Regions from separate parts of the Nicoliella sp. ESL1113 genome, predicted to be linked through region 3. Evidence: riboswitches for the same ligand, from Rfam matches in the RefSeq annotation. Region 3 holds a riboswitch; each other region holds the start of a gene.
The links. Region 3 has a riboswitch for thiamine pyrophosphate ahead of thiW (energy coupling factor transporter S component ThiW). Riboswitches for the same ligand answer to the same signal wherever they lie in the genome.

Region 1 (4,274 bases), 340 kb from region 3:
ATGCTTGAAAAAGAGGCCATTGTTGAATTGGTTGATAATGATATTACCCCTGAAGAATGGATTACACTCAAAGCATATCTTACTAGAAGGAATCAATTATTATCACAAGGCAAGTTCAATGAATACCTTGAACAAGATATCCTATTCCATGAACAAATCGTCAAAATGGCACAAAATGCGTATTTAATTAAGTGGTTCAAGGAACTAAAGCCACTATGGAAAAGTCATCTAAGTCAATCAATTGCTAAGAATCCACACTATAAAGGGAAAATTAAGCATCATAATCAGTTGTTCGATGCATTGATGGATCGAAATGCAGAAGCTGCCATCAAGTTAATTCAGGAAGTAGGCAAATAAAATGTTATCAATCCCAACAATTATTTTCTTAATTATCGGTGGACTGGCGGCTGGGGTTTTAAATGGGATTGTCGGGATGGCGGTCTTAACAATCTATCCCATCCTGTTGTCAATTGGCGTTTCTCCCATCATGGCAAACGTAACGGCCACCATTAGTATTATATTCAGTGGTTGTACCTCGGTCCTATCATCTGCTAAGGAAATCAAAAGTTATCGTAAACAAGCTGGGGTCATCACATTACTTTCAGTATTTGGTTGCATAATTGGCACGTTCATCCTAATCAACAGCAGCAATGCTCAATTTAAACGGATCGTCCCGTTTATCATTATGTTTGCCGGAATCATGATGTTGATCCCCAAAAAAGACCAGCCCCATGACAACCGCTTCATACGAAGCATTCAGTACCTGTTTCTCCCCATCATCGGTCTTTATAACGGCTACTTTGGTGCGGGGTCAGGAATTTTAGAAACCGCAGTGTTGTCCAGAATTATTCATGCCCCGTATTATGTCTACAATGCGATTAGAAACGTTTTGTCACTAGCTAGTAACATTATCAGCGCCATTATCTTTATTTTGATTTTACCAGTGGACTGGATCGTTATCATTCCACTAGCGATTGGACTAGTGGTCGGCGGCTATTTAGGACCGATCATTGTTAAATTCATCCCTACTAAAGTGATGGAAATTTGCGTGGGGATTTTTGCAATCGGATTATCAACCTATCTATTTATTACTACCTATTAGAAAAGTGAGGTTACCAATATGAGAATCAATATCTTACAACACACTCCAAACGAAGGCCCAGGCTCAATTTTAGACTGGGCGCAAGCACACGACCATGAAGTCTATACCTATCATCCATACCAATTTGGCTACTTACCTACTGCAGATGAAACCAATATGTTAGTTATTTTAGGAGGACCGATGAGTCCCAACGATAACTTTCCCTGGATTCAACAGGAACGCGATTTAATCAATACCCTTTTAAAGCGGAATACGCCAATGCTTGGGGTCTGTTATGGCGCGCAACAAATCACCAAGGCCATGGGATACCCAGTTGGTAAATCGCCAGTCAAGGAAGTTGGTTGGGCAGCTGTTAAACTAGAAAGTAATGCCATTTCTGGATTACCAAAACAAGTCACTGCCCTTCACTGGCATGAAGAAATGTTCAAAATTCCAGCAGGGGCAGAACGTTTATTTTCCACCCCTGGCTTAAAGAACCAAGGGTTCGTGATGAACCATCGAATTGCGGGCCTCCAATTTCATTTGGAACCCAAGGCTAATAACGTTCGTGAGATGGTAGTGAATGATTTTCCATATATTAAGGACTCGATATTAGGCCAAAGCGCTCAAGAAATATTGAACACCCCAGTTCCAATTGAAAATAAGGCCGTCATGTTTAGAATACTAGATTACATTAATGAACAATAATCAATGAAAAAAGGCAGTAGCATTCACGAATGTGATTACTACTGCCCTTTCATTTGATATTTAGTTCATCGTTAATCCACCATCAACAGTGTAATTTTGACCTGTAATCCCATCACTTTCGTCTGATCCTAAGAATACCACCATCTTAGCAACCTGTTTCGGAGTAGTTACTGATTTAAGTGGCGTTTGATTGGCAATTAAGTCAAACACCTCGGGAGTAGTAACAGCACTGGCATTAGTGGTTCTAAGTAATCCCCCTGATACCATATTAAAACTAATCCCAGCACTCCCTAGCTCGGCTGCTAAGTTTCTAGTAAATCCAATCAATGCTGCCTTTGCAGTGGTGTATTCATGGTAAGGAACCACCGGATTTTGAAACAGGTTCGTCCCGATATTAATGACCTTCCCATAATGATTTTTAATCATATTAGGAAGCGCACTTTGGGTAACGTTAAAAGCACCCTTCAAGGTCCCGTCAATTTGTTTTTGATAGTCATCCCATGATAAATCTTGAAAAGCCTTTTGCTTAACGGGATCAAATTTAAACCCGACTAAAGCATTATTAACAACGACGTCTAGGCTTCCAAAATGATCAATTGCCTGCTTAACTAGTTCATCGATTTGACTTCTGTCCCTAACGTCGGCCTTGATCGCAATTGCATGGTCTGATCCAATTTCTTCAACTACTTGGTCAGCAGCGTCTTGATGATGGTAATAATTTACCACGACGTTAAAGCCCCGTTCACCAAATTGTTTCGCAGTTTCAGCGCCTAATCCTGAACTTGCTCCTGTAATTAAAACTGTTCTTGCCATTTGAAAAATCTCCTTAAAAGACTAATCGAATGAAGCAATAGCTTGATTTTATACACCTTTAATAATCCCTCCGCTAGCATTACCTAGATCAGGTTCATGGGTATCATCTCAGCCATTCCAGCACCCCATTAATCGGTATATTATTTGAATCCACTTATATATTAAGCGATAAAAATGAATTAATCAACTCAATATAAAAACACAATCCAATAACGAATTGTGCTTCATCTTAATTATTTAATAACTCGGTAGACAGCCTCCATTGGTTGGCGTTTCTTAGGCGTAATCGCTTGGTCACGATAACCAAAACTGACCATTACAGAAACGCTCCACTTTCTAGGATCGAATGCTCCATAATCAGACAGAATCCGATCAATGTTGACACGGTTAAAGCCCTCGATTGGACAACTATCAATGTCTAATGCTGCAGCGGCATCCATCATGTTCGCCAATGGAATGTAGGTTTGCTTTGAAGCCCAATCAAATAATTCACGCTCAGTATTTAACTTAAAATCATTTTCCTGAAAATTAATGATTTTTTTAGAGAACGGTGAATCAATGTCAAACGGGTGGCCTTGAACATCTTCGCTCATATGCTTAATATGAGGGGAATGAATATTCATATCCTTACGAGCTAAAATTACAACAAATTTATCAGCGCCGTCAAGGCTCTTTTGCGCCCCCCAGGCATCGTTATACATTGCCTGTTTCAATTCTTTATTTTCGATCAACAAAAATTGCCAAGGTTCAAGTCCCATTGAACTAGGTGATAATCTAGCGACCTCCATAATGGTATGCCAATCCCTATCGGAAATATGTTTGTTCGGATCATACTTTTTAGTCGCATACCTACGATGGGCTAAGTTAATTAAAGCTTCGTTTTTATCCATAATTGTCATCCTTTTTAATTGATATAATAATAAATTATCATTGATAACAATGTGCCGCAATTAATTCGCCCTCGCTCAGCTAATTATCGATCAGATTTTAATGGATTAGGCCTTTAAATCAAGGCATCATCATGATTAAGCGATAATTTGAAAATAATTATAAATAAATTAGATAAAACCCTTTACATTCTAATTTAATTGCGTTATATTATTATCAACAACAAAGCAAAGGGGATGTTTCCAATGCAAACTGAAGGCTTTACCTCAGATTAAATTGTAAGGGATGTGTTTCCACCAATGAGATTATAAGTGAGTTACCCAGCTAATGAAAGAGAGGTACCTACCATTCACTTAAAACATCGATTTACCGCAGATTCTAAATAAGAAAGAAGTGTTTCCACCATTTTGCTAAATAAGATTCAAACTCATAATAATAATGCCTGATAGATCATCTAAAATGGTCTATCAGGTATTTTGATTCCAGCCCTTTTCCCTATCAACGGATGATTAAAAAATAATTAAAAAAGATTAGAAAAAATCGTTCAAAAGGGTTTACTTTATCATTTAAAAGGTATATTATAATGACAATAAATCAAAGGGGATGATTCCAGTATCATGAAGAACGATTTACCCCAGATTTTATTCAAGGGAGATGTAATCACCAACTTAGTACAAAGTTCGTTTTACCCAGCTAATGAACAGGAAGGTGTTACCATTCACTTAGAAAATCGATTTACCGCAAATTCTAAATAAGAAAGAAGTGTTTCCACCATTTCGTTATT
Region 2 (4,274 bases), on a different replicon from region 3:
GCGCCGAACAGATAAGCCATCAAATCTTAAAAATTAATACTAAATATCGAGATACAATGTAAAAAAAAGCGGAACCGATTTCACGATCGATTCCGCTTTTCAAATCTCATTAGATTATTAATGGTAATAAATAAATGATTGGTTCGGGACTCTAATAATGACATAGCGACTAGCGCGCTGTCCCGCCCTTAATCCTAATCCATTTAATAAATTCGGCTTATATTTAGCGGTAGTGGTTTCAATCCAAGCCCGCTGGTATTTCCGATCTAAGTCATTCAACCGACTTCCACTGGAACGATAGGTTTCGGTTGGCAATGAAACGGTGTTAGCACCACTAATGATGGTTGAATCATTGCTACTAACTTGATAATGTTCACCCTTCGTTAAATAGGTGTAATATTGACCACCCGATTTATTTTTAGAATTATAAACATTAACATAGTATGATTTACGACCATTCGTATCTAATACAATTGGTTTGTAACTTCTAGAAACAGAAACATTATGACTAGAAATATCAGCTCTTAGCGTAATTATCACCATCGCTAAGGCAGCCCCCAGTATTAAAAGCCCTTGAAAAAATAAAACGATTCTATTTCTGCTTACTAGCTTTTCATCTTGATGCAATAAGGCCTGTCGCTTTTGCCTACGGATAGAAATAACCATTGAAATTAAACTAATTGCAATGATAATCCAGATGGCAAACCCGATTAGATTCCAGGCTGATATCATAAACAAGCTCCTTTAAATAAAAGTAATATTACTGACCATTACATTATTGTACCTGCTTAGTAAGAAGATAACAAATTCAATTATTATTTCAGAAATTGATCGATGGCATCATAACCATTTTCAGTAGTTGCAGTTTCAAAAAGCTCATCAACGGGGGCATGCGATTGTTTTTGATCGATCAAAGCCACGTCCCGCGGGTCAATATCTAATTCATCACTCAACGTCTCAATTGCGTTTTGGTATGAAGCATCGAATGAAGTGATCCAAAGGTCGTTTCCCTTAGCATGAGCCACTAACTTACCATTAAAATTACTATTAAAGGTTTGGGCTAAACTTTGCATATCGCCGTTCTCAAACCCCAATCTAATTTGATAGACTAAATCACTCACTAATTCTAGATCATTCATTTGGTATAAAGATGGGTACGTCTTATTAAAGCGTTGGTAGGCTGAACTATCCTTGCTTGCATCGGTGTAGGCATTCATCTTCCCCGAAAGGACAATGTATGCGGTATTAAAATCGCGTTGCGCTTGAAACCACTTTAGGGCTGATTTCCAAATTTCATAATCGATCACCGTTTCATCACGAACCACGCGATTCAAAACGGTCTCAGCACCCCCTTCGCAGATAAACGCTAAGGGAGCCTTTATCCCATGAAAAATCTGAATCATTTTGGCATACGGAGCTTCCGTCATAAAGCCCAGGTGTAGATTTTGCTTTGCCAAATTCATTAACTGTTTGGACAATCGAGATGCGTTAATTTCACCATCTGCGGATAAAAAATCACGATCAAGATCAGCCAAGATCAATTTAGTCATTTTGCAACCTCCCGAAAATAAAAAACTCACGTCTTAACCGTGAGTTTAATTTTAATTGTGATTATTATATCATTTTTGCAGATTTTTGACGATTAATTGTAAATGGATGAGTTTTTATAAATGTACTTCATCAAATCACGTTGATCACTAAATTCATAAGGATCATTCAAAGTAATCGTAATCAAGCGGTGCTTCCCTGGTAGTTGGCCAGTTCCAACAAAACATAGCCCTGCAGCTGGAGTATAGCCGGTCTTTAAACCATCAACGCGCAGACTTGCATCATAGAAGGTCCGCCCCTTAAGTAGGTTGTTGTAGTTATATAGGTTTTGCCCTGCAACCTTGGCCGTGCCCCTGCTAGCATCATTTAATACCTTTGGATAATAAGTTAAAACGTGTTGCGCAATTACTGCCAACGCCTTTGCACTTACCATGTTCCCAGCAGTAGCCCCACCAGAATACTTATAACCATAATGAACTAAATCATTATTTTCAAGTCCAGATGGTGAGTTAAAGGTCGCAGAAATCCCCCATGCCCTTGCTTGTTTATTCATCATATTCACGAACTGACCATTTGAGCCAGCGACCCATTGTCCCAATGCAATCGTAGCTGCATTTGATGATTGGATCAGTGCTGCTTGATAGAGCTGCTTTACGGTATATTTACGACCAGCAACCAGCTTAAAGCCACCACCAACGTTATTATTGTAACTCATGCTCCGTAAGCCAGCATTAGAAGTATCAACGACTTGGTTCCAGCCATTCGTTTCCTGTGCTTTTCTGACCACCAGGTACAATGACATTAACTTGGCTGTGGATGCTACCTTCATTTTTTGATTAATGTTTTTAGCATAGATGACCTGTCCGTTCGTAGCATCGATCGCAATTGCAGCCGCTGCATTCTTCATCTTATAGTTTCCAGGAACAATATTATTAGTAGTGATTCCTGATGCACCATCGTCATAGTTATAATCATAATTATAATCAGCACTGACATTAACTGTTTTTGTCGAAACAACATCTAAAAATGGAGTAATTTCTGATGCTGATGCTAATCCGACAACAGCAGTTAATACAATTGCCATCTTTTTAAAATTCTTTTTAAGATTCATTTAACCAACCCTTCTCTGATTTCGATATCCTAAATAATAAGTTAACACCTTAGCACTTTATTAACAATTGATTATTGATAAATGTAAACGAAGTGTTATTTAAGATTTATGCCTGTAATATTCAAACTTGCATTTAAGAAAAAATTAAGTTATACTGTTCTAGTTAATTAAATAGATAGATGTTTGGGGTGCCTTTTTTGGCTGAGATGATACCCATTGAACCTGATCCAGTCCGTACTGGTGGAGGGAAACGTTTTATCAATGGTGTACATATTCCGAAAGGGACCTCAGTATTTGAGGTCCCTTTTTTCTGTCTATCTAAAATAATTGTTTAATTTATTGAAGGGAAGGATTTTCCATGTCTAAAAAATGGAGTCTTAGAAACATTATTTTAATTGCATTGATCGCAATTGTCTGTGGGGTTATTTTCTGGTTGACTAGTTTTATCTATAACGCATTAACACTAGTTTTAACACCAATTGGTCTTGCTCCCGCAGCAAACGATATTTCACTTGGTCTTTGGATCGTTGCTGGTCCATTAGCAGGGGCTATTTTCAGAATGCCTGGTGTTTCCATTTTCTCAGAAGTTGCCGGAGCCGTTGTTGAAATGTTCTTGGGTGACCAATGGGGAGTTATGAACGTTGTCTCAGGTTTAATTCAAGGTGCCGGAGCTGAATTAGGTTTTGCAGTTACTGGTTACAAGAAGTACGGCCACTTCCAATTATTGTTAGGTAGTATCTTCACTACCATCATTACTTTTACTTGGGATTGGTTCAAGAATGGATACAACGCATACGGTTTTGGAATGTTGATCTTCTTATTCATCGTTAGATTTATTTCAATCTGGGTATTTAGTGACCCAATTCCATTGGCCATCAAGAAGCTCCTAAACAGAAGCCACGCCATTGCATAATCATTTTAACGATTCAATGCTTCATAAATTTAAATGAATTTAAAGCACTTATAAAGCCAAGCTTGTAAGTGCTTTATTTTTAAATTACCAGGAGGAATTAACCATGACCACCGTTTCAGTTAGTCATTTTACATTTACCTACCAGCATCGCTCACAACCAGTATTAGAAGACGTGAACCTAACCTTTCCGAACGAAAAAATTAGCTTGATTGCTGGACCATCTGGAACTGGTAAATCGACGCTTTTAAAGTCAATTGCCGGTTTATATCCTGAGTTTGCCAATGGTGATTACACTGGTGAAATTAAAATTGGTGACAAGGAGATCAAAGACATTGCCCCTACTGACTTCAGCGGCTATGTGTCAATGATGTTTCAAAACCCCAATCAACAGTTTACGATGACGAACGTATATGATGAACTCCAATTTGCACTTGAGAATAGACAGTTAGATCCTAAAATCATCCCCCAACGAATCGATGATGCACTAGAATTCGTGAACATCACTAAGTTAAAGCACCGTGACTTGAACGCCCTATCCGGTGGTGAAAAACAAAAGGTCGCCTTAGCCATCATCATCGCAATGGATTCCGACGTTATTTTATTGGACGAACCATTTGCGAGTCTAGATCGTCAATCGCGAAGTGATCTGCTATATCAATTGACCCGCTTACGTGATCAAAAGAATAAAACGATCATCTTAGT
Region 3 (4,274 bases):
GAACGATAGCGATTGGCAAACGCCACCATTTGACGCAACGGTTAAGGATGGGGTTATATATGGCCGTGGAGTGACTGATATGAAGGGTGGTTTGGCTGCTCAAGTAATTGCAATGGTCATAATTGCAGATTCTAATGTTGAGCTAAATGGTACTTTAAGATTTATGGCAACGATTTCAGAAGAATTGACGCAAGGCGGTGCGCATTTATTAAGTGAAAAGGGGTATGTTGACGATTTAAATGCGATGATAATTGGGGAGCCGACTGGTGTACCAATTAAAGATCTTCACAGCTATTTTAATAGTGGTGGTAATAATACGAACTCTGAAAATCTAAATTTGTTAAGCGGCTCTTCGCATTTTGAACAACACTTTATCGTCGATGCGCATAAGGGAGCATTAATTTATAAAATTGAGAGCTTTGGTAAGGCTGCCCATAGTTCTACTCCTAAGTTAGGAGTTAGTGCAATTGATAATTTATTTGAATATCGTGTTGCTGAACACAAACTATTTGATAGTTTGAAATCGTCAGACGATGATTTAGGATCAACTATATATACTCCAGATATTTTTGTTGGTGGCAAGCAAGTAAATAGTATTCCTGACTATGCTTATCAAGAGGTAATGGTTCGGACGATTCCGCAATTATCTAATGATCAGATTATTAGTAAACTAAGAACGTTAGTTAATTTATTTAACCAACAGTTAAATTTCAAATTAAAGTTAACGGTTGAATTTAGTGGCGATCCTGTCAAAAGCAATTCCAATGCTGAGATCATAAAAATTGCAAGGCAATTTGCGAATAATGATTTAGCGGAGCAGTTATCATTACCCTTAATGCAAATTTCAATGGGGACCGATGGCTCTCAATACAAGAAGCGCAACCCAAATTTGGACCTAATTGTTTTAGGGCCCGGTAATAACACTGCGCACCAAGCAAATGAATGGATGGATCTAGATTCATATTATCGATTCATTAAATTATATTATGATATTGCTGTAGCATACTTAAAGTAGTTTATGATTGGAAGAAAGTAAATAAGATATGAATGAGATGGAAGCTAAACATCACGCTAACTTAATACTTAAGCGATTGCAACCTTGGTTCAAAGGTCTTTTTAATACTAGATATCGTTTAATTTTGGTAAATGATCAATATGATCGTTGCTATAATTTTTATATGGAAATTAGCCGAAATCAAACGCTTACTAGGGTGGTTCCACTTCATGAAATTGATGATTACGACATGAATGCGTTGTTTTTAATTTTAAGATTTTTAAATCAAGAGTGTCACCTGTCGATTGAGTTTCGTAATTTCACAGCTCAAGAGGTAATCATTTTGAAACACTACTTCCACTAGGATATTATTAAACTGATTTGATATAATGGAAATAACTATTTAATGGGGGTGATCTTAATGATTACATTAGCTGGTACAGTTGGTTCTGGTAAAACATCATTAGCGCAGAAGCTAGCAGAACATTTAGATACGGATGCTTTTTTGGAACCCGTTGAAAGTAATCCAATTTTACCAAAGTTTTATGCAAATCCAAAAAAGTATGGTTTTCTTTTACAAATTTATTTTTTGAATAAACGATTGGAAATGATTAAAAAGGCGCAGACTCATCATAACAATGTTTTAGATCGTTCAATTTATGAAGACTCCGTTTTTACAGATGTTAACTATAAATTGGGTAATATTAACTTAACTGAAAAGAACGTTTATGATAGCCTTTTGAACAATATGATGCAAGAAATACCAAATTCCAACCGTAAGAAAAAACCAGACTTATTGGTTTTCATTGATATTGATATTAATCACCAATTAGAGCATATTAAACGGCGGGGCCGTGAGTTTGAACAGGTTAATAATAATCAACATTTATTGGATTACTATCAAAAATTACAGTTAGCATATCAACGTTGGTATGATAGTTATCGTGAAAGTCCTAAAATGAAGATTAATGGTAATCGTTATGATTATGTTAATAATCCTGATGATTTAACTGAAGTACTTAGACAGATTGAATATCACGTTGTTAAATAATTAGTTTTGACTAATTTTATGCATTATAGTAGTATTGATTACGTTATAATAATTTAAAGTATAAATATTAATGGGGTGCCGATTGTTGGCTGAGATTATACCCATGAACCTGATCCAGGTAATGCTGGCGATAGGGATTAATCATAATTCAACCATAATAATCTCTATCTATTTAGATAGGGATTTTTTATTTTGGGACACTGTTATTTATTTATACACAGGAGGATGAAGAATGGGTCAACAAAATCGAATTCAAAAGGTAACGATTTTGGCAATTATGATTGCATTGGATTTTGTGCTATCACCGATTTTCAGAATTGAAGGGATGGCACCAATGTCTAGTGTCTTAAACGTTACTGCTGCAGTAATGATGGGGCCAGTTTATGCAACGGTTATGGCAGTCGTGTGTGCATTGATGAGAATGTTATTTTTAGGAATCCCACCATTAGCATTTACTGGGGCTGTCTTTGGAGCATTCTTAGCTGGAATATTATACTTATATAAGCGTAATACCTGGATGGCAATTATTGGGGAAGTAATTGGCACTGGGTTAATTGGCTCACTAGCATCATATCCAGTAATGGTTTGGTATACCGGTACACATAGTCAATTGTTTTGGTTTGTATTTACACCTCGCTTTTTTGGTGGGGCAATTTCAGGATCAATCATTGCATACTTGATTCTCCTTAAGTTAGTAAAAACAAATCAATTTAAAAGGATTCAACGGTTATTCTTCAAAAATTAATTGCATTAAAAATTAAAAGCGTAGCTATGTCATTCATAGCTACGCTTTTTTGATGCTATTTAATTTGGTGTCTACCATTAATTGACAATTGGAATATTGACATTGGTATGGTTATTACCATTTTGAAATTCATCATTGTTAATTGAATAGAGCACCTTGTTATTACTTGCATTTCCGTTGATAACAACCTTGGAGTTTGATGTAGCTCCGTCAATTGTATCTAATTTAATCGTGTTATTATTGCCCCCCATAATTAACTCACGGGTGGCCTCAGATTCTTGTTCTGAAGTGAGGTGATTTCCTTGAAGGACATTATTATTTCCTGAGATGTAAACATCTCCGATTTTTTTATCAAAGCCCTTTGGATTGTCCTTATCACCACGAATATAAATCGAGTTATTAGATAGGGTGTTATAGTTCCCAGTAATATAGATTGCCCGACTATAGTATGATTGAATGTTATTGTTTGAAATCATAACATGATCACCGTTATTAACTTCAACATTGGTGAATCCATCTGGATAAATGTTGTTATTGGAGATATTTGCAGCATATGGATTGTCTAATTTAACAGAAATACCACCAGGTTGAGCACCGATAAAGTTATTAACAATTTTAGCTTGCTGTGACGCTCCTAGCAATTGGACACCATTGGTCAACTCTGAAATCCAGTTATCTCTGATATCTGGAGTATCGGCACCATTTAAGGTAATTCCGTAGGTAGCGTTTTTCATTGCTATATCATGAATTTTTAACCCATCAGAATCTTGTGGACCGCTTATTAGCGTTTGAATGCTGTTAGGATTATTACTACCGATCATATTGAGATGGTCAATTTCGATTCCGCTGATTCGAGGTGACTTGTTAGCAACCCCAATTTGAATCCCCGTCGTGTTACCATCAGCGATGATTAATCGACTACCACCCCCTGTAACCAACGTACCGTTTTGAGAATCAACATTAGAACGTAATCCCGCATTGATTCCTTTGATGCGAACATGGTTACTATCAATAACTACTGGTGTTTTAAGATAAAAGTCACCATTTGGAATTAAAATGGTTCCACCAGAAGATGGCATCTGGGAAATAATCTTGTTAATGATTGCTCCAGAATCAGTATTGGTATCGCCGCTTTTAACGCCGTAATCAGTTAATTTGTAGTAAACATCAGATAGGGCATCTTTACCATTTTGACCAGGATCACCCTTTGGGCCTTGAGCACCAGTGTCACCCTTTGCCCCATTTGCTCCAGTATCTCCCTTTACTCCTGGAGTACTCGTCCCAGCAGCACCGATGTCCCCCTTAGGGCCTTGTAGACCAGTTGCACCGATGTCTCCCTTAGGGCCTTGTAGACCAGTTGCACCGATGTCCCCCTTAGGGCCTTGTAGACCAGCAGTACCAGTGTCACCCTTAGGCCCCTGTAGTCCAGTAGCCCCGGTATCACCCTTAGGACCTTGTAGTCCAGCAGCCCCAGTATCACCCTT

Region 1: it holds a riboswitch for thiamine pyrophosphate, as region 3 does, so the genes downstream of both, ACSYTJ_RS06855 (3-oxoacyl-ACP reductase) here and thiW (energy coupling factor transporter S component ThiW) in region 3, are expected to answer to the same signal.
Region 2: it holds a riboswitch for thiamine pyrophosphate, as region 3 does, so the genes downstream of both, ACSYTJ_RS01810 (ECF transporter S component) here and thiW (energy coupling factor transporter S component ThiW) in region 3, are expected to answer to the same signal.

The regions. Positions count from the first base shown of each region.
Region 1 is NZ_CP196388.1:4,137-8,410, forward strand. Features, by position in the region: gene ACSYTJ_RS06840 (FadR/GntR family transcriptional regulator) at 1-357, shown strand, start outside; gene ACSYTJ_RS06845 (sulfite exporter TauE/SafE family protein) at 359-1,102, shown strand; gene ACSYTJ_RS06850 (type 1 glutamine amidotransferase) at 1,121-1,789, shown strand; gene ACSYTJ_RS06855 (3-oxoacyl-ACP reductase) at 1,850-2,602, opposite strand; TPP riboswitch at 2,651-2,740, opposite strand; gene ACSYTJ_RS06860 (NAD(P)H-dependent oxidoreductase) at 2,836-3,492, opposite strand; gene ACSYTJ_RS06865 (hypothetical protein) at 4,108-4,245, shown strand.
Region 2 is NZ_CP196387.1:476,402-480,675, reverse strand. Features, by position in the region: gene ACSYTJ_RS01830 (FAD/NAD(P)-binding protein) at 1-62, shown strand, start outside; gene ACSYTJ_RS01825 (LVIS_2131 family protein) at 118-732, opposite strand; gene ACSYTJ_RS01820 (HAD family hydrolase) at 816-1,550, opposite strand; gene ACSYTJ_RS01815 (D-alanyl-D-alanine carboxypeptidase family protein) at 1,643-2,659, opposite strand; TPP riboswitch at 2,834-2,925, shown strand; gene ACSYTJ_RS01810 (ECF transporter S component) at 3,018-3,572, shown strand; gene ACSYTJ_RS01805 (ABC transporter ATP-binding protein) at 3,676-4,274, shown strand, end outside.
Region 3 is NZ_CP196388.1:346,898-351,171, forward strand. Features, by position in the region: gene ACSYTJ_RS08335 (M20/M25/M40 family metallo-hydrolase) at 1-1,015, shown strand, start outside; gene ACSYTJ_RS08340 (deoxynucleoside kinase) at 1,416-2,045, shown strand; TPP riboswitch at 2,107-2,199, shown strand; gene thiW (energy coupling factor transporter S component ThiW) at 2,278-2,790, shown strand; gene ACSYTJ_RS08350 (NosD domain-containing protein) at 2,868-4,274, opposite strand, start outside.